2 regions of the Paraburkholderia sp. J67 genome follow, and region 1 is predicted to be linked to the other one. Evidence: riboswitches for the same ligand, from Rfam matches in the RefSeq annotation. Region 1 holds a riboswitch; the other holds the start of a gene.

Region 1 (10,965 bases):
GCGGCTTCGTGGCGGCACACGATGGTCTCGATGCGCGCGGTTTCGTCCGCGAGCGAATCGAGCACGGCGAGATAGCTCTCGCCGGGCACACAAAACACGCGCTCGACGCCATTGGCGACGAGCGCATCGACGACAAGGCGTGCGCCGGTGGTGCTGCTGGTGCTGGTCAAGGAAGCGGTTTCGTTCGACTGCTGCATGGCGTTGCTGTCTCCTCTCAGTCTTGAATCGGGTTTTGCGATCCTGCTTCGATATGGTGTTGCCGCGCTTCAGGTCACCGCATCAGCACTCGACGATATTCACCGCGAGGCCGCCGCGCGAGGTCTCCTTGTACTTCGTCTTCATGTCGGCGCCGGTTTCGCGCATCGTCTTGATGACGGAGTCGAGCGAGACGTAATGCTCGCCGTCGCCGCGCAGCGCCATGCGCGCGGCGTTGACGGCCTTGACCGACGCCATCGCGTTGCGCTCGATGCAGGGAATCTGCACCATGCCGCCAACCGGATCGCAGGTGAGGCCGAGGTTGTGCTCCATGCCGATTTCGGCAGCGTTCTCGACTTGCAGCGGCGTGCCGCCGAGCACGGCAGCGAGCGCGCCCGCGGCCATCGAGCAGGCCACGCCCACTTCGCCCTGGCAGCCCACTTCCGCGCCCGAGATCGACGCGTTGAGCTTGTAGAGAATGCCGATGGCCGCGGCAGTGAGCAGGAAGTCGATCACGCCTTGCTCGTTCGCGCCGGGCGTGAAGCGCACGTAGTAGTGCAGCACGGCGGGGATGATGCCGGCCGCGCCGTTGGTCGGCGCGGTGACGACACGGCCGCCCGCGGCGTTTTCCTCGTTGACGGCGATCGCGTAGAGATTGATCCAGTCGATCATCGAGAGCGGGTCTTGCAACGCGCGCTCGGGGTTACCGGTGAGGGTGCGATAAAGCTGCGCTGCGCGGCGCTTGACGGCGAAGGGGCCGGGCAGCGTGCCGTTGGCGTCCGGGTTGTTGATGCCGCAGCCGCGCGATACGCACGATTGCATCACGTCCCAGATACGCAGCAGGCCCGTGCGAATTTCCTCGTCGGTGTGCCAGACGCGTTCGTTTTCGAGCATCAGCTGCGCGATGCTCTTGCCGGTGGCGGCGCACAGCGCGAGCAGCTCCGCGCCGCTGCGGAACGGATGCGGCATCTGCTCGACGGCGGAGAGAACCTTGGTATTGGCCGCGCCCGCCGTGACGACGAAGCCGCCGCCCACCGACAGATACGTGCTCTCGCGCAGCGTCGCGCCGGTGGCGTCGAGTGCGCGCAGCTTCATGCCGTTCGGATGCTCGGGCAGCGCCTGGCGATAGAAGGCGATGTGCTCCTTCATCACGAAGGGAATCGTGTGATGGCCGAGCAGCGCGAGCAGGCGCGACTGGCGCACGGCTTCGAGGCGTTCGGAGATGGTGTCGGGATCGACGGTATCGGGCGCATCGCCCATCAGGCCGAGCATGACGCCGCGGTCGGTGCCGTGGCCCTTGCCGGTCGCGCCGAGCGAGCCGTACAGCTCGACCTTCACCGAGGCGGTGGGCGCGAGCAGCCCGTCGCGCTCCAGTCCTTCGGCGAACATCAGCGCCGCGCGCATCGGGCCGACCGTGTGCGAGCTCGACGGCCCGATGCCGATCTTGAAGAGATCGAAAACGCTTACTGCCATGGGTACTGCTCCTGCTTGATCGTGTCGGTTGTCAGGGGATGCCGCACGGTGCGGTGCGCGGCATCGATTTCATGCGCCACCGCTGCAACCCCTCTCGCGCTGGTTAGCGCGCCGGCAACGGCAGGCAGACGGCGAGCCACGCGGGTGGCGTGGCGGCCAGCTTGAGCGCGACCGGCGTGAAACGCCCGTCCAGACGCGCTGCAAGGTGATACAGCTCGGCGGCGTTCTTCGGGTCCCATGCGCCGGTGTAGCCGGGCAACCCGGCTTCGCGGCGTTTGGCGTCGAACGGCACGCTCGAATGCACGAATTCCTCGTGCGTTTTTTCGCCCGTGGCATAGGGCGTGAGCCAGTCCAGCGCGCCCGCCAGCGTCGCGCCGTTGGCCGCGCGCTCGGGCAGCCAATTGCGGTTGTGGCGGCGCGCGGCGAGCGCGGCGGTCACGAGCGGCTGCAAATCGTAGGTCACGTAATGCAGCGCATCGCGCTCGGTGAAGTCGAGCGTCGAGCCGTCGGGCGCAACGTTGTCGCCGATATGCTCGATAAAGAGACGCTGCGCCGCGCCAATCATCTTGCGGTTGTCGAGCGTGAACGCGATCATCGCAATCAGTTTGACGCGATGGCTCTGCCAGTTGTTCGCGTAGGTGCCCTTGAGCGGGCGCGGTTGCGCGTCCACCTGCTGGATGTAGCCGTTGGCGAACTTGTTCAGGAACACCATCGTGGCGTTGCGCGTTTTCACGGGCAGCGCGCTGGCGGTCATGTCGTAGGCGAGGATCAGCCCTTCGAAGTGGGTTTCGTCGATGGGGTTGAAGCTCGGTTGATACGTCGCGACCCAGGCCTGCAGGAAGCGATCGACGAGCTTCAGATAGCGCTCGTCGCTGGTCGCGCGCCAGGCGAGCGCCGCATTGCGCATCAGGTCGAGTTCCTTCTCGGCCTCCACGCTCTGGTCGTAAATACCCTCGTGCGGCAGCGTGCCTTCCGTGTGCAGCGTCGCGAGCGGATGCGGCGTGTCGTTCACATGCGCCTGCACCTCGGCCACGAGCGCTTTCACGCCCGGATCGGCATTGGTGCGCTCGCTCGTCTGCAGCGCGGGCGCTGCACAGAAGTTCATCGCCGCGCGCGCCGGTTGCGCCGCGCTCAGGACCACGAGGCCCATGCTCACGAGACAGGCCGCGACGCGTGCGCGCCGGCCGTGGGCCTGAATTGCTGCCGGAGCATGCCCGGCAAAGGCCGTTCCCACCTTCCGCGCCATGCGCGACTCCCTGGTTCAAGGCTGACAGGTGTGTGATGTTAACGGTTTGGCGGGTGTTTGCGGCGGCAAATGTGCGTTGCGTAAAAGCCGCCGCGGCCCCGAACGGGGCACGCGGCGGCTCGAACGCCTCGCAGCGGGGCCGGATGGCGGGCGCGAAGGGGCGCGTGTTACTCGCCCGCGGTCTGGTCGGCCTGATCGTCGGCATATTCGCCGACGGGCACGCACGAGCAGAACAGATTGCGGTCGCCATAGACGTTGTCCGCGCGGCCGACCGGCGGCCAGTACTTGCGCGCGACGAGCGAAGTCAGCGGATACGCCGCCTGTTCACGCGGATAGGCGCGCTTCCAGTCATCGGCGATCACGACCGCAGCCGTGTGCGGCGCGTGGCGCAGCGGGTTGTCTTCCTTGTCCGCGCGGCCTTCCTCGACGGCGCGAATTTCTTCACGGATTGCAACCATCGCGTCGATGAAGCGGTCCAGCTCCTCCTTCGACTCCGACTCGGTCGGCTCGACCATCAGCGTGCCCGGCACCGGGAAGCTCATGGTCGGCGCGTGGAAGCCGTAGTCCATCAGACGCTTGGCGACGTCGTCCACGGTGATGCCGCTCGCATCCTTGATGGGGCGCAGATCCAGAATGCACTCGTGCGCGACCAGGCCGCCCGGGCCGCTGTAGAGCACCGGGAAATGCGGCGCGAGCTTGTTCGCGACGTAGTTCGCATTGAGGATCGCGGTTTCCGTGGCGGCGGTGAGGTTCTCCGCGCCCATCATGGCGATGTACATCCACGAGATCGGCAGGATCGAGGCGGAGCCGTAAGGCGCTGCGCTCACCGCGCCGATGCCGTGATCGTCACGCTTGTAGCCCGACGAAAGCTGGTTCGGCAGGAACTGCGCGAGGTGCGCGCCCACCGCGACCGGACCGACGCCCGGGCCGCCACCGCCGTGCGGAATGCAGAAGGTCTTGTGCAGGTTCAGGTGCGAAACGTCGCCGCCGAACTGGCCCGGCGCTGCCAGACCCACCATCGCGTTCATGTTCGCGCCGTCCACGTACACCTGGCCGCCGTGCGTATGCACGATGTCGCAGACTTCGCGCACGTTCTGCTCGAACACGCCGTGCGTCGACGGGTACGTGATCATGATCGCCGCCAGCTTCGCTGCGTGCTGTTCGGCCTTGGCCTTGAGATCGACGAGATCGACGTTGCCTTGCGCGTCGCAGGCCACGACGACAACCTGCATACCGGCCATCTGCGCCGACGCCGGGTTCGTGCCGTGCGCCGAAGCGGGAATCAGGCAGACGTTGCGATCGGCTTCGCCACGCGACGCGTGGTACGCCTGGATGATCAGCAGACCCGCGTACTCGCCCTGCGAGCCGGCGTTCGGTTGCAGCGAGACGGCGGCGTAGCCGGTTGCGGCCACGAGCATCTGTTCGAGCTGATCGACCATCTCGCGATAGCCGACGGTTTGCTCGGCGGGTGCGAACGGGTGGATGCGGCCGAATTCGGGCCACGTCACCGGCAGCATTTCCGAGGTCGCGTTGAGCTTCATCGTGCACGAGCCGAGCGGGATCATCGAGCGGTCGAGCGCGAGATCCTTGTCCGAGAGGCTACGCAGATAGCGCAGCATTTCGGTTTCCGAATGGTGACGGTTGAAGACCGGATGCGTGAGGTAGGCGCTTTCGCGTGCGAGCGACGCCGGGTACGACACGGCGTTGCTGGCGGCGAGTTCGGCGTCGAGCGCATCGACCGACGGCACCTCGCCTGCGAACGCGCCTTGCGCGAACACGGCGAGCAGGTCGGCCAGATCGGCGCGCGTCGTGGTTTCGTCGACGGACACACCCACGCGCGTTTCGCTCACGCGGCGCAGGTTCATGCCGCGTGCGAGCGCGGCGTCGAGCAGCGCCTGGGCGCGCGGGCCGGCTTCGAAGGTGAGCGTGTCGAAGAACGCTGCATTGACGAGCGTGTAGCCGAGTTGCTTCGCGCCCGCAGCCAGGATCGTCGCGACGCGGTTCACGCGCTGCGCGATGCGCTTGAGACCCTGCGGGCCGTGGTAGACCGCGTACATGCTCGCCATGATCGCGAGCAGCGCCTGCGCCGTGCAGACGTTCGAGGTCGCCTTTTCGCGGCGGATATGCTGTTCGCGCGTTTGCAGCGCGAGACGCAGCGCCGGGTTGCCTTGCGCGTCGACGGTCACGCCGACGAGACGGCCCGGCATCTGGCGCTTGAATTCGTCCTTCACCGCGAGGTAGGCGGCGTGCGGGCCGCCAAAGCCCATCGGCACGCCAAAGCGCTGCGAGTTGCCCACGGCAACATCGGCGCCCCAGTCGCCCGGCGGCGTGAGCAGCGTGAGCGCGAGCAGGTCGGCGGCGGCGATCACCGCGCCGCCCGTAGCGTGAACTGCGGTAGCGAGTTCGCGGTAATCGCGCACATCGCCGTTCACACCCGGATATTGCAGCAGCACGCCGAACGCGCCCGCTTGAGCGGCGTCAGCGGCGGGACCGACCTTCACTTCGATGCCGATCGGCTTCGCGCGCGTCTTGACCACTTCGATGGTCTGCGGCAGCACGTCGTCGGCGATGTAGAACACGTTCGACTTCGACTTGCCCACGCGCTGCACGAGCGTCATGGCTTCGGCGGCGGCGGTGGCTTCGTCGAGCAGCGACGCGTTCGAGATCGCGAGACCCGTGAGGTCCACGATCATCTGTTGATAGTTGAGCAGGGCTTCGAGGCGGCCCTGCGAGATTTCCGGCTGGTACGGCGTGTAGGCCGTGTACCACGCCGGGTTTTCGAGCACGTTGCGCAGGATGACGGCCGGCGTATGCGTGTCGTAGTAGCCCTGCCCGATGTACGAGCGGAACACCTGGTTCTTGTCGGCGAGCGCGCGCAGGGCGGCGATCGCTTCGGCTTCCGAGCGCGGTTGCGCGAAGGGGCCGAGCGGCAGCGTTTCCTTGCGGCGGATCTGCGCCGGAATCACCGCGTCCATCAGCGCGGCGCGCGAGGCGAAGCCGAGCGCATCGAGCATCGCCTGCTGGTCGGCCGAATCGGGGCCGATGTGACGGGCGGCGAAGGCGTCGTGGGCTTCGAGCGCCGCGAGCGAAATAGCCGAGGGCGAGGTGTTCATCAGACGATCCGGGTGTTCGAGCTTCATGAGGTTTCCTGCCGGCGCGGGTGGCATCGGGCTATCAAAAGGCCGGATGCCGCCGCCGCGCCGTTGCGGTTGCTGGGATTAAGCGCCGATGGCCTTTTCGTAGGCGGCGGCGTCGATCAGCGCGTCGAGCTTGGCGTCTGCGGCGGGCTTGATCTTGAAGAGCCACGATTCATACGGCTCGGTGTTGACTTCGTCGGGCGTGTCGACGAGGTCGGTGTTCGCGGCGACGATCTCGCCCGCGACCGGCGCGTAGATGTCCGAGGCGGCCTTGACCGACTCGATCACGGCGATCGCGTCGCCCGCAGCGACCTTGCGACCGGCTTCCGGCAGTTCCAGGAAGACGATGTCGCCCAGCGCTTCCTGTGCGTGATCGGTGATGCCGACGGTCAGGGTGCCGTCGGCTTCGGTGCGGATCCACTCGTGCGATTCGGTGTATTTCAGATCGGCCGGGATGCTCATGGTTGCTCCAATGCGTGGTTTGCTTATGGCTTGAAAAGGGGGAGGCGTGCGCGGCGCGAACCCTGCGAACACTCGCAGGATCAGGCGACCAGCACCTTGCCGTTGCGCACGAACGGCAGTTTTACCACGCTTGCGGGAAGGGCCTTGTCACGGATCTGCACCTGCACGAGGTCGCCCGGTTGCACGCCCACGGGCACGCGCGCGAAGGCGATGGATTCCTGCATCGTCGGGGAGAACGTACCGCTCGTGATCTCGCCTTCGCCGTGCGGCGTGAGCACCTTCTGATGGGCGCGCAGCACGCCGCCAGCCTTGCCGTTTTCCTTTTGCAGGATCAGGCCGACGAAGGTCGAGCGCGTGCCGTTCGCTTCCAGCGCGGCGCGGCCGACGAAGTCGCGCGGCTCCTTCATGTCGACGGTCCAGGCGAGGCCCGCGTCGAGCGGCGAGACGCCTTCGTCCATGTCCTGGCCGTAGAGGTTCATGCCAGCTTCGAGACGCAACGTGTCGCGCGCGCCCAGACCGCTGGGCTTCACGCCCTGGCGTTCGAGCGCATTCCAGAGTTCGCAGACGGCGGCGGCCGGCACGGCGATTTCGAAGCCGTCTTCGCCGGTGTAGCCGGTGCGCGCGATCATCAGCTCGCCGAACGGCGTGGCTTCGATCATCGCGGCATTGAAGGGCTTGAGGAGTTCGGTGGCGCTGCGCGAGGAGGGCGCGACTTGCCAGACTTTTTCGCGGGCGTTCGGACCCTGCACGGCGACGATCGCCAGATCGCGGCGCGGCGTGATGGTGAGGCCGAAGCCGCCTTCGGCGTTGAGCTTCTCGAACCAGGCGATGTCTTTTTCGGCCGTGCCCGCGTTGACGACGGTGCGGAACACATCGTCGGCGAAGTAATAGACGATCAGGTCGTCGATCACGCCGCCTTCCGGGTTGAGCATGCACGAGTAGAGCGCCTTGCCCGGCGTCGTCAGCTTGGCGACGTTGTTGGCGAGCGCGCGGGCGAAGAACTCGCGCGCCTTGGCGCCCGCGAAGTCCACGACGCACATGTGCGAGACGTCGAACATGCCGGCGTCGGTGCGCACGGCGCGATGTTCGTCGATCTGCGAACCGTAGTTGACGGGCATGTCCCAGCCGCCGAAGTCGACCATGCGGGCATTGAGCGCGCGGTGCGTATCGTTCAGCGGGGTGCGTTTGAGTTCGGTCATGGGGCCTCAGGCGGTCGCGAGGTTTCGTGCGAAGTTTTCGCGCGAAAACGAAAAAGGCCATGCAGGAAACGCCGCCGGCACAATGCCCGTGGTCGTTTCCTGCATGGCCCCTCTGTCCTCGATACCTGAGAGATTGCGCCTTGGAAGACGCGCGCCCCTTCGGTGGGCAGCCTGAACGTCCGGGTGCGTTACGATCCGCGCCGCCGTCCTACTGCCGCTCTCCAGAGTTGCGGACCTGAGTGCCGATTGCGTTGCCGCGCGCGTGAGCACGAAGCAGGCGATTCAGCGGTCCGGCGCGCACGGTCCTTTTGCCTGAGAGTTTGTGGGTTGCCCCTTCGGCGGCGCCACCTGTGTCCTGAAACACCGGCAACGCGCTCTCCCGACGCGCGCAGCGATTGTGCGCGACGCCGCGGGGCTGTGTCAATGCGGAAAAATTGGGCTGGAGCGGCGTTGGAAGTCGATTGCGCGGGGCGGAAAAGGACGTCGTGCATGGCTCGCGCGGCTGGCGGGAGGGTTGCGCGGGCGGGTGAAATTTCACGCGGGTTCTGGCCCGCATTGGCTTCGTCTGGCGGAAATAAAAACGGGCCGCGCGAGGCGGCCCGTGTATCGCATGGCGCGATGAGGCGGATTACTCGCCGATGGCGTGCGCCGCCGTATCGAGTTCCTGATTCAGCACGTGTTGCTCGTCGGCGGAAATGCCGCCGCCGTGCTGTGCGGCCATGTCGTGCGCCTCGCCACGGATCGTGTCGAGACGGTGATGCAGCGCGCCGCCCTGGGGCGGCGGGTAGTAGCCCTGATTCACGCGGGCGTCGATGCGGCGGCTCAGGTTGTCGATGCGGCCGTCGATCTGATGCAGACGGTCCACGGCGACTTCATGCGGATTCGGGCCGGGACGCGGTGCAGGCTGCTGGTTGACGACGCACGCGGCGAGCGTCGAGACAAGCGCGCCAGCGGCGGCAAAACGGAAGGCACGGTTCAAACGGGTCATTCGCGACTCTCCTTTTAGTCGTTATCGCTCTTTTTGGCGTCGTATGTCGGCAAACGTCTCGCGCGCGCGGTGCGATGACCGCGCGACGCCGTGCAGATGTAACCGTTTGTATGGACCTTTCAGAGGCGTCGGACGAATGCAAGGCAGCGCGCCGTGCGCCTCCTTCTGGCTTACGCCACCCGCGCGAACGGAATCGCGCGGCCTTCCTTCGCGCTGCGCATCGCCAGTTCGACGATCGTCATCACGTCGATGGCGTCCTGCGGGCTCACCGGGAACGGCTTGCCCTCGTGGATCGCCGCCGCCAGTGCGCGGTACAGATCGGCGTAATTGCCCGCCGCGTTGGGCACCTCGCGCTCGCTCTCCTGGCCGTCGTCATTCAGCGTGTGCAGCCGGCCAGCCTCGTTGCCGTCGCCGAAACCCGGCTGGCCGGGACGCAGCCCCGCTTTCAACTGGTCCTCCTGAGTGTCGAGGCCATTCTTCAGATAGCTGCCACGCGTGCCGTGGATCGCGAAGCGCGGCGCGTACGCGGCCAGCGCACTCGCGTGCAGCACGGCGTCGAGCCCGTCGTAGCGCAGCACGAGGTGCGCGTAGTCGGGCGCGCTCGCGTTGTCGCGGCGAGTATGGACGAAGGCCGTGACCGATTCGGGCGCGCCGAAGAGCGCGAGCGTCTGGTCGATCAGATGCGGCCCGAGATCGAAGAGCAGGCCGCCGCCGCGCGTGGCGTCCTCGCGCCAGCGCTGGCGCACCAGCGGGCGAAAGCGGTCGAAGTGCGATTCGTAGTGCGTGACGCGGCCCAGTTCCCCGTTCGCGATCAGCTGTTTGACGGTGAGGAAGTCGCCGTCCCAGCGGCGATTGTGGAAGGGCGCGAACACGAGGCCGCGTTGCTTCGCGATGTCCGCGAGCGTGCGCGCTTCTTCGGCCGTGAGCGTGACCGGCTTGTCGACGAGCACGTGCTTGCCGCGCTCGAGCGTGCGGCGCGCGAGTTCGTAGTGCGTGTCGTTGGGCGTGGCGATCACCACGCATTCGATGGCGTCGAGCGCGAGCAGCGCGTCGATATCGGGCACGATCGCGGCGTCGGGGTAATCGGCTTGCGCACGCTCGGCCTGGCTCGTGGCGATGGCGGCGAGCGTGGCCGCGCCGCTATAGGCGATCACGGGTGCATGGAAGGTCTGGCCGGCGAAGCCGTAGCCCATCAGGCCGATTTGCAGCGGTGCAGTCATGAAGCGCGTCCTCTTTCCAGCAGGTTATGCAGCGTGTCCGGCGGCGGCGCGGGTAGCGATGCCGCGGGTGGAGGGAACTGGCTATTTTGGCACGCGCGCCGCCGCGCGTGACAGGGCGCGAGGGACAGATGCGAAGCGACTGTCGCCATTAGCGGGGCGACATCGGCCAGCGAATGGCAACCCGCGCGCCGTGTTAACATCGCTGCTCTCGATCGAGAGGCTCGCAGCGCCGTACAGGCCGCGCCCGCCTTTCGCCGCGCGGCTCGCCGCGTCTGGCCGACCCACGGCGCAGGCGTGCGCCGACAGCACGCGCCTCCCAGCCGTACCACCCGTTTTTCCAATCCAGGCAACGATGTCCGCAGGTCTGAATCCCGCCCAAAACGAAGCGGTGCGCTATCTCGACGGTCCCTGTCTCGTGCTCGCGGGCGCGGGCAGCGGCAAGACGCGCGTCATCACGCAGAAGATCGCGCACCTGATCGAAGCGAAAGGCTTCGAGCCGCGCCATATCGCCGCCGTCACCTTCACCAACAAGGCCGCCGCCGAAATGCGCGAGCGCGTGGGCAAGCTGCTCGAAGGCAAGACGCTCACCACGCCCGGCAAGGAAGGCCGCAAGGTGCCGGCGCACCAGCTCACCGTTTGTACGTTCCACTCGCTGGGCGTGCAGATCCTGCGTCAGGAAGCCGAGCATCTCGGGCTCAAGCCCCAGTTCTCGATCATGGATTCCGACGACTGCTTCTCGATGATCCAGGAGCAGGTGGGCTCGACCGATAAGGGTTTCATCCGCAAGATCCAGTCGATCATTTCGTTGTGGAAGAACGGCCTCGTGATGCCCGAGGAGGCGCTCGCGACCGCCTCGAACGAGGACGAGCACCAGGCCGCCATCGTCTACCGCAACTACATGGCGACGCTGCACGCCTACCAGGCGGTGGACTTCGACGATCTGATCCGCCTGCCCGCCGAGTTGTTCGCGAAGAACGAGCAGGTGCGCGAGCGCTGGCAGAACAAGCTGCGCTACCTGCTGGTCGACGAATACCAGGACACCAAC
Region 2 (10,965 bases), on a different contig from region 1:
CGCGACGGTCTGACCCGGCGTCACCATCGCACCATCGCGCACGTTCAACTCGCTCACGACGCCCGATTCGGCCGCGGTGAGCGTCAAGTGCGTCTGAACCTGGCCGGTGCGATCGAGCGCGGCGACCAGTGCATCGGGAATCGACAGCGCCTTCATGCGGGCGCGTGCCGCGCCGAGCAGCGCGGGATCCATGCCGCTGCGTCGCAACGCAAGATACTCTTCCTGTGGCGCGAGCCAGTCCGGCACATAGAGCGAGGCGATGGGCGCGCCTCGGGCAATGCGCTGTAGTGGCGCGCTCGCGTACAGGCGGTCGATATAGCCCGTCACGCGCGACTGCACGACATCGGCGCTCGATTCGTCGAATTGCGTCGTGCCGATCGCATCGAAGCCATCGGCAACGCTCACGCGGCGCACCGTCGCGTAGCGGATGCCGAGATTCTGCTGCAAGGAAGCGGCGACCTTGATGCCGTCCGCACCGCCTTCGTCGGCGTACACAGGCTGTAACTGCATGTCCATGAAGGGCGATTTGCCGGGTTTGTCGAAATGCTGGTTCGGCACCATCGGGTCGTGCCAGTACAGCACCTTGCGGCCGGTTTTCGGGTCGATGCGATCGCTTGAGGTCGAGGTAAAGGTAGAGGACGCCGGGACGACGGTGGCGGTCGGTGCATGGCGAGCACCGGCCACATAGCCGGCGCCGAGCAGGGCCGCGCCAGCGGCGAGCGCCGCCGCTGCCAGAACAAGGGGTTTGAGTTTCATGTCGGTTCTCACGGCAGTTCTCACGGATTGACGGCAAGCGCGGGCGGCACGACCTGATATTCGAGCTGGGCCCAGGTGAGCGAGACCTCGCGTTGCAGGTCGAGCACCTGAAGCTGCGCGTCGAGCTGGGCGCGGCGGGCGGCGAAGGTCTCGGCGAGCGAGCCCGTGCCCGCGCGATAAGCCGCGACGGCCAGATCCACGCGCGCATCGGCGGCGGGGACGAGCGCGGTCTGCAAAGCCGCCAGGCGCTCACGGCCGCTTGCGAGCGTCGTCGCGAGCGTCTGGATATCGGCTTCGATCTGGCGCTGCGTGTCCTCGTAGCTCAGCCTCGCGCGCGTGGCGAGATCGGCCTTGCCCGAGACGTCGCGGTCTTCGACGTTTGCGCGGTGGATCGGCAGCGGAATGCTCACGCCCACCGAAACGAAGCGCGAATTCGCCCCGCCTTGCAGGTACGAGACGTTCCAGGTCCAGTTAGGACTCCGACGGCTCGAAGCGACCGCCACATCGGCATCGGCAACGTGGATATCGGCTGCCGCTGCGATCAGGGCGGGTTCGACGCTGCGCAACTGATCCGCGGGCAATGCTGCGACCGTGGACTCCGGCGCGGGCGGCTCGCCCGTGATGTCGGTCACGCTCGCGGCGGTCCAGCGCGACAGATCGATGAGCGCCGTCTGCAACACCTGGCGCGCCTTGAGCCGGTCGTCGCTGGCCTGGGCGAGCATCAGCTTCGCCTGGGTGACATCGGCGGCCGTCGCTTTCGCGCCGCGATACGAGGCTTCGGTGGCGGCAAGCTCGTGGTTCATGTGATCGAGCAGCGCCGCGCGCAACGCCACGGCACGCTTTGCATACGCCGCGTTGAGCCATGCGCTGGCCGTGCGCTCGCGCACGCTGGCAAGCTGCGTTAGATAGCCGGTCTGCTCGCGCTCGGCCATTCTGCCCGCCAGATCGCTCTGCAATGCGCGCTTGTGCGGCGACACCCATTCCTGCTCGATGCCGATGCGGCGCATCGTCAGGATGTTCTGGCCGATGGTGAATGCCTGGTCGCCGTTGACCGGCAAGGCGTCGATGCCCGCCGAGAGTTTGGGATTGGGTAGCTGCCCCGCGCTCACGACCGATTCGGCGCTGGCATCGACGGATGCCTGGGCGGCCTGGATCGATGTGTTGCGCTGGGCGGCGCTTTGCAGCGCGGCTTCGAGTGTCCAGGGGGCGGCCTCGTCCACATTTTGTGCGTGAGCGGCGAGGCTGCAGGCGAACGCCAGCGTCAGCGCGAGGGCGAGCGCGCGCAGCCGCAGTCCACCCTGCCGGCGCGCCGGCAAGGCATTGGCTAAATGCATGATGAACTCCGTTGGGTCGAGCCCGCGCCTGCCGACATGACGCTCATGTGGCATACGAATCGACAAGGGGGCTCACGTCCCGGATCGGGACGACATCACCGCGCTAAACGTCCAGATGAGCGTCCGGATTAGCGTCCAGATCGACGTTCAGGCGGTGTACCGGATGAGCGGAGTCAGAGCGCGCGCGGCGGTCGCCACAGCCCGTCTGGGCCGCGGCCGGGACAGGCTTGCGCGTAGTGGAAGTGCAGTTCGATGACGCGCCCGGCAGGACGCGTCAGAACGGGGAGGGAAACGGGATGGTAGAGACTGCCGGCCTGGCACTGGGCCGTCATCTTGCAGAGCGTGCCGCCGGATTTACCGTGGTCGGTAGGCGCAGACTTCATCGTCTCGCAACCCGGCATGCCTTGCATGTCGGCGTCGGCGGCCGACGAGACCGTAGCCTGTATCGGACATGGCCCGCTCAGGCCGCTGGCTGCCAGCCCCGAGAGGGGCAGCATCGCGCACAGCAGCAGAACGAGAAGGGTCCGGATGAATTTCATTGACCGCGAGTATAGCGCAGGCATTGCCGGTTTTTTCAACGTGACGCTGATTGTGCGCGTTCGCCGATACCTTTAGTTCTGCTTGCGTGCTTGAGGCGCCTCGGGATTCACCTTGGCTTCACGGCGCGACCGCTCATTGATGATTTGATGCCGACGATGATCGGTCATCTTTTTCCAGCCGCGCGCTTCTTCTCGCGTTCGATAGCAGCCGGTACAGAACCCGGTTTTGCCGTCGAACGCGCATAGGTCGATACAGGGAGACTTGACGGCCATGACTCAGACGCCAGCGACGGCGGGATTGACTTCGACGGTCACGTGCGAGAGTCCCTCGAAGCGCTTGAGCGCCGCGTGATAGAAGCTGGGCTTGCGCTGGGCGTCGCGCGTGCCGACCGACACGACCGCACTCATATGGCCCGGGCCGATACGCCATACATGAAGGTCGAGCACGGTGTCGCCGTTATCCTCGATGACGTGGCGCACGTTATCGGCCATGCGGCGGTCGGCGTTCATGTCCAACAGAATGCCGCCGGTATCGCGCATGAGGCCCCACGACCAGTTCGCAATCACGAGTGCGCCAATCACGCCGGCGAGCGGGTCCATCCACAACCAGCCGAAAGCGCGTGCGAGCAGCAGGCCAATGATCGCCAGCACGGAGACGGCTGCGTCCGCAATCACATGGATGTACGCCGAGCGGATGTTGTGGTCCCGGTGCAGTTGCGCTTCATCGCCATGATCGTGTTCGTCGCCGTGATCATGGTCATGATCGTGACCGTGGCTATGGCCATGTGAATGACCGTGCGAATGGCCATGGGAGTGCCCATGATGATCGCCGCTCAGCAGCCAGATGCTGGCCAGATTGACGAGCAGACCCAGTACGGCGATGGGAATCGCCTGACCGAAGTGGATCCGCACCGGCGAGAAAAAGCGCGAGACGGCCTCATAGCCGATCAGCAGCGCGATCATCGCGAGCACGATCGCGCTCGTGAATCCCGCGAGATCGCCAAGCTTGCCCGTGCCGAACACGAAGCGGCTATCGCTCGCGTGGCGGCGCGCATACGTGTAGGCCAGCGCCGCGATCAGCATGGCCCCCGCGTGCGTGGACATATGCAGGCCGTCGGCCACCAGCGCCAGCGAACCGAACAGGCTGCCGCCGACAATCTCGGCCACCATCATGGCGCTGCATAGCGCAATGACCATCCAGGTCCTGCGTTCGTTGTCCTCGTGGGCGGCGCCCAGGAAGATATGGTCGTGTCCCGCCCCGAAGGCGGCGTCCTCAAACCGGCTCATGTTGCTCTCACTTGAAATAGCTGTGCACGACTTCGATCAGTTGCTCGGTGCCGCTGCCATGCTCGTCGTCGGGCTCGGCATCGACCAGATGAGTGCGGATGTGGTCCTCCAGCACGACGGCCAGCAGACCGTTCATCGCGCCGCGGCAACTGGTGACCTGTTGCAGGATTTCCATACAGCCGCGCTCGTCTTCGAGCGCGCGCTCGATCGCTTCGACCTGCCCCTTGATTCGGCGGATGCGGTTCAGCAGCTTCTGTTTTTCCCGGATCGTATGGCTCATCTGTGTCCTCTCGTTGACGGGACGCAGTCTAGCATCAATAGGGTGGGGGGGTATACTACTGAGTGCGCGAGAAAATTGGGGACACGCGCGGGAAGTCGTGTCCGCGCGCAGGGTGGGGGGCTCAGGCAGAAGGCAGGTGCAGCCGGACATAGGCTGCACCTTGCGGATGCGGCGTTAGCGCATAACGCCCGACGTGACGGCGCTGGCCGATGGGCCGACCGCGCGGGCACGCGTGGCTTCGAGGTCTTCACTCACGAGGTCGGCGACCGCTTGCGCCGTGGCCGCCGAGAGCGTCCAGCCGAGATGGCCGTGCCCCGTGTTGTAGAACACGTTGCGGCGCCGTCCGCGTCCGACCTTCGGCAACATGGCGGGCAGCATGGGGCGCAATCCCGTCCACGGAATCACGCGCGCCGTCGACATCGACGGGAAATAGTCGCGCGCCCAGCGCACGAGCGGCTCGATGCGGTCGGAGCGAATATCGCGGTTGACGCCGTTGAGTTCCGCTGTGCCCGCAATGCGGAAGCGATCCGCGCCCAGGCGGCTCGTGACGATTTTCGCCGCGTCGTCGAGCAGGCTGACCCACGGGGCGGCCTCGCGGCTCGCGGCGCCGTCGAGGCACACGGTAATCGAATAGCCCTTCACCGGATACACGTTGACGTGGTCGCCCACATGCGCGGCGAGCGCGCGGCTGCCGACGCCCGCGCAGATCACGACGCGATCGAACGTCGTGCTGGCGGGCAGGCCATCGCATAGCGTGTCGATCCAGACCCTGTCACCCGCCATATCTGCGATTGCCTGCACCGTCGTGTCGTACTGAAACGTCACGCCCATCCGTTCGCAGGCACGCGCAAGTCCTCGCGTGAATTTGTGAATGTCGCCGGTCGAATCCGATTCGGTAAAGAAGCCGCCGAAGAAGTCGCCCTGGAGCGTGGGCTCGATGGCGCGGATTTCGTCGGGTGTGACGGCGCGCCGGTCGAGCCCGCCTTCGCGCAGCAGCGCATTGACTTTCGTCGCCGCATCGAACTCCTTGCGCGTTGCGTAGAAGTGCAAAATACCGCGTTGCTCGTGATCGAAGTCGATCGATTCGCGTTGCGCGATCGAGAACAGATGCTCGCGCGCGGCGATCGCCAGGCGCACCGTTTCAATCGTATTCTCACGATAGTTCGGGATCTGCCGCAGGAACTCGCCAATCCAGCTGTATTTGTGCCAGTTGGGGCGCGGATTCATGAGCAACGGCGCGTCGCGCCGGAACATCCAGCGCAGGCCTTTGAGCACCGTGGCGCGGCTGTTCCAGACCTCCGCATTGCTGGCGGAAAGCTGGCCGCCATTGGCGAACGAGGTTTCCATCGCCGCGTAACGGTGGCGCTCGAAGACGGTGACCTGGTGGCCGCGCCGGGCGAGCGCATAGGCGGTGGTGACGCCGGTAATACCGGCGCCGATAACGGCAATTCGTGACATGACAGTGTCCAGATGGGAGTGATCATCGCCGGCCGATTTCAACCGGCGCCGATGCCCCATCTGTCCATGTACCTGAGAGTTTCGCCCACGCGCTTACGGCGCGCAGGGTTCCCCTTCGGTGGGCGCCACCATGGCGGTGCGCCGCTCTCCAGATGTTCCGGCTGCATGGTCCTTTTGCCTGAGAGTTTCCGGGGCGGTTGCTCCGTCGGCGTCGTCCAGGTAGGACGATCTCTCCCATGCAGCGTGTTGGAACGCGACAAGATTAACCCGCGTTCGGTGGAACCGGCAATCGATTTTCAAAAACCGCTGTGCGATAGTCTCACCCGTTCCACACGGCGATTCATCATGAAACTGCATCAACTCAAGGCGCTGGTTGCGGTTGCCCAGACCGGCAGCATTCTCGAAGCATCGCGCATGCTGCACGTCACGCAGTCGGCGCTGAGCAAGGCGCTCAAGGAACTGGAAGCGCACGTGGGGGCCACGCTGTTCGTGCGTTCCAGCAAGGGCGCGCAACTCACCGCTTATGGCCAGCGGCTGGTTGGCCATGCGCGGCTCATCAGCGACCAGGTGCGCCGCGCGCGCGACGATATGGAGGAAATGAAGGGCAACGCGCTGAGCGAGATCAGTATCGGCTTGACGCCCGTGACCGCGCTGCTGCGTCCGCTCGCCGATTGTCTCTCGGTGTTCCGGCGTGATTTTCCGCGCGTGCATTTGCGCCTGCTGGAAATGCGCCCGATGCAACTGCTCGAACAGGTGCGCGAAGGCACGCTCGACTTTGCGGTCACGTCGCAGCAAATCGCACCGGACTCCGCGCTCGACTGCACGCCGGTGCTCGGCATGGCGACGCTCGTGGCCGCGCGCAAGGGTCATCCGCTGCGAGCCGAGCGCTCGCTCGCCGCGCTGCAACAGGCCGAATGGCTCGTGCTCGATCCGCTGGAGGATGCGGGCACGCCTTTCGTGCAACTGTTCGCCCAACATGGCATGGACCTGCCGGAGCGCGTGATCGAATGCTCGTCGATGTCGCTCGCGCTTGCCATGTGTTCGCAAATGGACTCGCTCATCCTGCTGTCGTCGGAATCGACCAACAGTCGTTTCATGCGTGAAACGATGGACTTTCTCGAGCTCGACGAGGCCATGCCCGAGCGCACTATTTCCCTCGTCACACGCGACCGCCATACGCTGCCAGCCTCGGCGTCGCGCCTGCATGATGCGATCGTCGATGCCTTGCGCGACTACGATCCGCTCAACGCCCCCGCCCTCAAGCCCTGAACGCATCGCCCCGATCCTCTTTCGGCGCGCCGTTATAACCAGATGGCAAGCGATTGAAAATCAGTCGCTTGTCGCGGTGATTTTGGCAACAAACACTGGGCTCACCGTTTGACGGCATGCGCCACGCGCTTCGCGTGAGCGACTTGCGCAACGATTCCACGCCCGCCCGAGCGGGCCGCCCACCACGCGACGATCTGTTAAGAGGGACGTCAATGAACGAAATGCCCCGCACGCTGAGCAGCGTCGTGCCGCCCATGAGCCGCAGCGACGCTTCGGCCAGTCCTGCACGACGCGCGCCGACCCGTCGCGCCATCGTGGCCGCCGCAATTGGCAACGGCCTCGAAATGTACGACTTCACGCTCTACAGCTTTTTCGCGGTGACGATCGGCAAGCTGTTCTTTCCCGCCGGCAGCGCGCTTACGTCGCTATTGCTGTCGTTCGCGACGTTCGGGGTGGGCTTTCTCATGCGGCCGCTCGGCGCGCTTCTGATCGGCAATCTTGCCGACCGGCGCGGCCGCAAGGCGGCGCTGACGCTGACCATCGCGCTCATGACCGCCGGCACCGCGCTCATCGCACTCACGCCCAGCTATGCCAGCATCGGTGTGAGCGCAACGATCCTGGTGGTGATCGGCCGCTTGCTGCAAGGGCTATCGGCAGGCGGTGAAGTGGGCGCGGCGTCCGCGCTGTTAATGGAATCGGGCGGCAAGGCGCGTCGCTGCTTCCTGGTGAGTTGGCAGGCGGCAACGCAAGGCGGCGCTGCGCTGCTTGGCGCGCTGTCCGGCGTGGCCGTCTCCGCGTGGCTACCACCCGACGCCTTGCAGGCATGGGGCTGGCGCCTGCCGTTCCTGGTCGGCCTGCTGATCGCGCCGGTGGGCTTTTATATTCGGCGTCACCTCGAAGAAACCCACGTGAGCGAGGCCAACTCGGCATTCAACGGCGTGCGTGTGGTCCTGCGCGAGCACGCCCGCACACTCGTGCTCGGCACCTTCCTCATGACGAGCTCCACGTCTTCCATGTACGTGATCGTCTTCTATATGCCTACGTATCTCGTGCGCACGCTGCACATGCCTTCGGTGACCGCGTTCGCGGCGACCTGCGTGTCCGGCTTCACGATGCTCGTGCTGGCGCCGCTGTTCGGCCGCTTCGCCGACCGCCTGCCGCGCCGCAAGCCGCTGCTGATCGCCAACAGCCTGTTGTCGATGCTGATCGTGATACCCAATTTCACGCTGCTTTCGTCGGGGCCCGGTCTGCCGCTCACGATGATGTGCGTGGCGATCTCCGGCACGCTGATGTCGATCGGCACGGGGGCGGGCACGGCGATGATGATGGAGGCGCTGCCGCGTCATCATCGCGCGACCGGCATGTCGATCATGTACAGCTTTGGCGTGACGATCTTCGGCGGTTTTGCGCCGCTGGCGGTGACCTGGCTCATCAGCGCAACCGGCAGCCGCATGGCGCCTGCGGGCTATCTGCTGTGCGCTTCGCTTATCAGCTTCACTGCGCTGCTGCTTTATCCGAGCAATCCGGGCCGCGATTGACTCCGCCTTCGGTATCGACTCTTTCACTCTCTGGACTTCATTCATGAATTCGTGTGATTCGATTCCGGCCGCCTTGGCGGCCTCGGCCGGACGCTTTGCCGCGCTCCGACACCGCATCCATGCGCATCCCGAACTGGGCGCCGATGTGCCCGATACGGCGGCGCTCGTCGCGGGCCTGCTGCGCGAGTGGGGCTACGACGTGCATACCGGTATTGGCGGTCATGGCGTCGTCGCCCAGTTGAAGTTGGGCAACGGCGCGCGACGGCTCGGCCTGCGCGCGGACATGGACGCGCTGCCGCTTCAGGAGCGCACGGGTCTGGCCTATGCGAGCACGATTGACGGGCGCATGCATGCCTGCGGCCATGATGGCCACACGGTTACGCTGCTGGCGGCCGCCGAGCACCTGGCCGCGACGCGTGCGTTCGACGGCACCTTGAACCTCATTTTCCAGCCCGACGAAGAAGGCTTGAGCGGCGCGCTGGCGATGATGGACGACGGCCTGTTCGATCGCTTTCCCTGCGATGCCGTCTATGCATTCCACAACGCGCCGGGCTTGCCGGTGGGCAAGGCGGTCGTGCAGGCAGGGCCGCTTGGCGGTTCGTCGGATCGTGTGAGCGTGACGTTTCGCGGTAAGGGCGGCCACGGCGCGATTCCGCACCGCGCGGTCGATCCCACGCTGGCGCTGTGCATGGCCGTGGTGGCGCTGCAAGGCATCGTCTCGCGCAACGTCGCGCCGGTGGATGCGGGTGTGATTAGCGTGGGACAGATCTCGGCGGGCAGCACTTACAACATCATTCCCGAAACGGCGACGCTCAAGCTCACCGTGCGCGCCACCGTGCCGGCCGTGCGCGATCTGCTGGAAGCGCGCATTCGTGCAGTGGTCGAGCATCAGGCCGCGTCGGCGGGACTGGTGGCCGATATCGTCTACGACCGCATGGTCCCGGCGATCATGAATACGCCTGCCGAAGCCGAACTCGCACGCGCGGCCATTGCGAGCGTGCTGGGCGAAGCCCAGGTGATCCAGGTGCCGCCTTCGACTCAAATGGGCAGCGAGGATTTCGCCTGGATGTTGCAACGTCTGCCGGGCTGTTACTTCTCGCTAGGCAACGGTACGGGCGAATGGGTTGGCTGCTCGTTGCACAACGATGGATACGACTTCAACGACGCAATCATTCCCATCGGCGCCGCCTGCTGGGTGGCGCTGACTGAAGCCTATCTGCGCAGCGAAGACTAGGCAGGTGGGGACGCGAACGTATGCGTTCGCGTCTCTTTGATAGTTTGTTATCCGAAATAAAAAATCATAAAGTAGCACCAAACGGAGATCTTTTTTCATGCGCAAGCGGGCATTGGCATTGGCAGTGGCGGTAAGGATGGTGGCGTTGGGAGCAATTTCGGGCAGCGCGTACGCGCAGTCGAGCGTGACGCTCTATGGCACGATCGACGTTGGCGCTGTGTTCAATTCGAACGCGGGCGGCAAGCAGCAGTACGCGCTTGCAAGCGGTAACGCCAGTTCGAGCGCCTGGGGACTCAAGGGCAGCGAGGATCTCGGTGGCGGGATGAAGGCCATTTTCACGTTGGAGAACGGCTATAGCGCGACCACGGGCACGATCTCGCAAAACGGCACCTTCTTCGGACGCCAGGCGTTTGTCGGACTCTCGGGCGAGCCCGGCACGCTCACGCTAGGCCGCCAGTATTCGAGCGCCTACTGGTACACCGGCTATCTGACAGCAGGCGGCAGTTGGGCTGCGGCAGGCGCGGGCTATGGCGCGCATCCTGGCGATGTCGACAATCTCGACACGTTCTCGCGCGTCAACAACGCGGTGAAGTACACGACGCCGAACTTCTACGGCTTCTCGCTTTCGGGCATGTACGCGTTCGGCAATCAGGCGGGGTCGATCGCGACGAATCGCATCGTCGCGGTGGGGGGCGGCTATGCACGTGGGCCATTGACGCTCGGCATCGGCTATCAGAGCGCCGACCGGCCGAACTTCTCGTTCTTCGGCGACAAGGCGAACGACAGCGCGAGCGCCAACAATATCTACAGCCCCGTGTACGCGGGTTTCGCTTCGGCGGGCGCGCAGAAGATTTTTTCGGCGGCCGGCACGTATGTGCTCGATCGCGCGACGCTGGGCCTCGCGTATAGCAATACGCGCTTCACGGATCTGGGCTCCGTTGCGGTGGCGGGATTGAGCGCGACGGAAAAGGCTTTTCGCGGCACGCAGTCGTTCAATATCGGCGAGGCGAGTGTGAGGTTTCAGCTAACGTCAGCGTGGATGTTGGGCGCGGCGTGGTCGTATACGCAAAGCACGGGCGTGACGCACGCGCATTATCAGCAGGTCGATCTGGTGGTCGATTACGCGTTGTCGAAGCGAACCGATCTGTATGCGATGGGTTTTTATCAACATGCGTCGGGCACCGATTCGCGCGGCTTGCCCGCGGTTGCCGCGATTGCTGGTGTGACGGCTTCTAAAACCGATGCGCAGACGCTGGCTACGGTGGGGATT

The links. Region 1 has a riboswitch for glycine ahead of gcvT (glycine cleavage system aminomethyltransferase GcvT). Riboswitches for the same ligand answer to the same signal wherever they lie in the genome.
Region 2: it holds a riboswitch for glycine, as region 1 does, so the genes downstream of both, U5782_RS30645 (D-amino acid dehydrogenase) here and gcvT (glycine cleavage system aminomethyltransferase GcvT) in region 1, are expected to answer to the same signal.

What each region holds. Positions count from the first base shown of each region.
Region 1 is NZ_CAJMZK010000004.1:4,440-15,404, reverse strand. It holds gene U5782_RS09625 (thiamine pyrophosphate-binding protein) at 1-197, opposite strand, end outside; gene U5782_RS09620 (L-serine ammonia-lyase) at 280-1,668, opposite strand; gene U5782_RS09615 (alginate lyase family protein) at 1,772-2,914, opposite strand; gene gcvP (aminomethyl-transferring glycine dehydrogenase) at 3,082-6,054, opposite strand; gene gcvH (glycine cleavage system protein GcvH) at 6,133-6,513, opposite strand; gene gcvT (glycine cleavage system aminomethyltransferase GcvT) at 6,594-7,712, opposite strand; glycine riboswitch at 7,815-7,947, opposite strand; glycine riboswitch at 8,004-8,104, opposite strand; gene U5782_RS09595 (hypothetical protein) at 8,341-8,700, opposite strand; gene U5782_RS09590 (oxidoreductase) at 8,871-9,920, opposite strand; gene U5782_RS09585 (UvrD-helicase domain-containing protein) at 10,273-10,965, shown strand, end outside.
Region 2 is NZ_CAJMZK010000023.1:62,220-73,184, reverse strand. It holds partial or broken gene U5782_RS30675 (efflux RND transporter periplasmic adaptor subunit) at 1-756, opposite strand, end outside; gene U5782_RS30670 (TolC family protein) at 777-2,090, opposite strand; gene U5782_RS30665 (hypothetical protein) at 2,264-2,629, opposite strand; gene U5782_RS30660 (DUF1289 domain-containing protein) at 2,702-2,902, opposite strand; gene dmeF (CDF family Co(II)/Ni(II) efflux transporter DmeF) at 2,906-3,916, opposite strand; gene U5782_RS30650 (metal/formaldehyde-sensitive transcriptional repressor) at 3,924-4,196, opposite strand; gene U5782_RS30645 (D-amino acid dehydrogenase) at 4,371-5,714, opposite strand; glycine riboswitch at 5,811-5,901, opposite strand; gene U5782_RS30640 (LysR family transcriptional regulator) at 6,000-6,923, shown strand; gene U5782_RS30635 (MFS transporter) at 7,136-8,461, shown strand; gene U5782_RS30630 (M20 aminoacylase family protein) at 8,505-9,695, shown strand; gene U5782_RS30625 (porin) at 9,793-10,965, shown strand, end outside.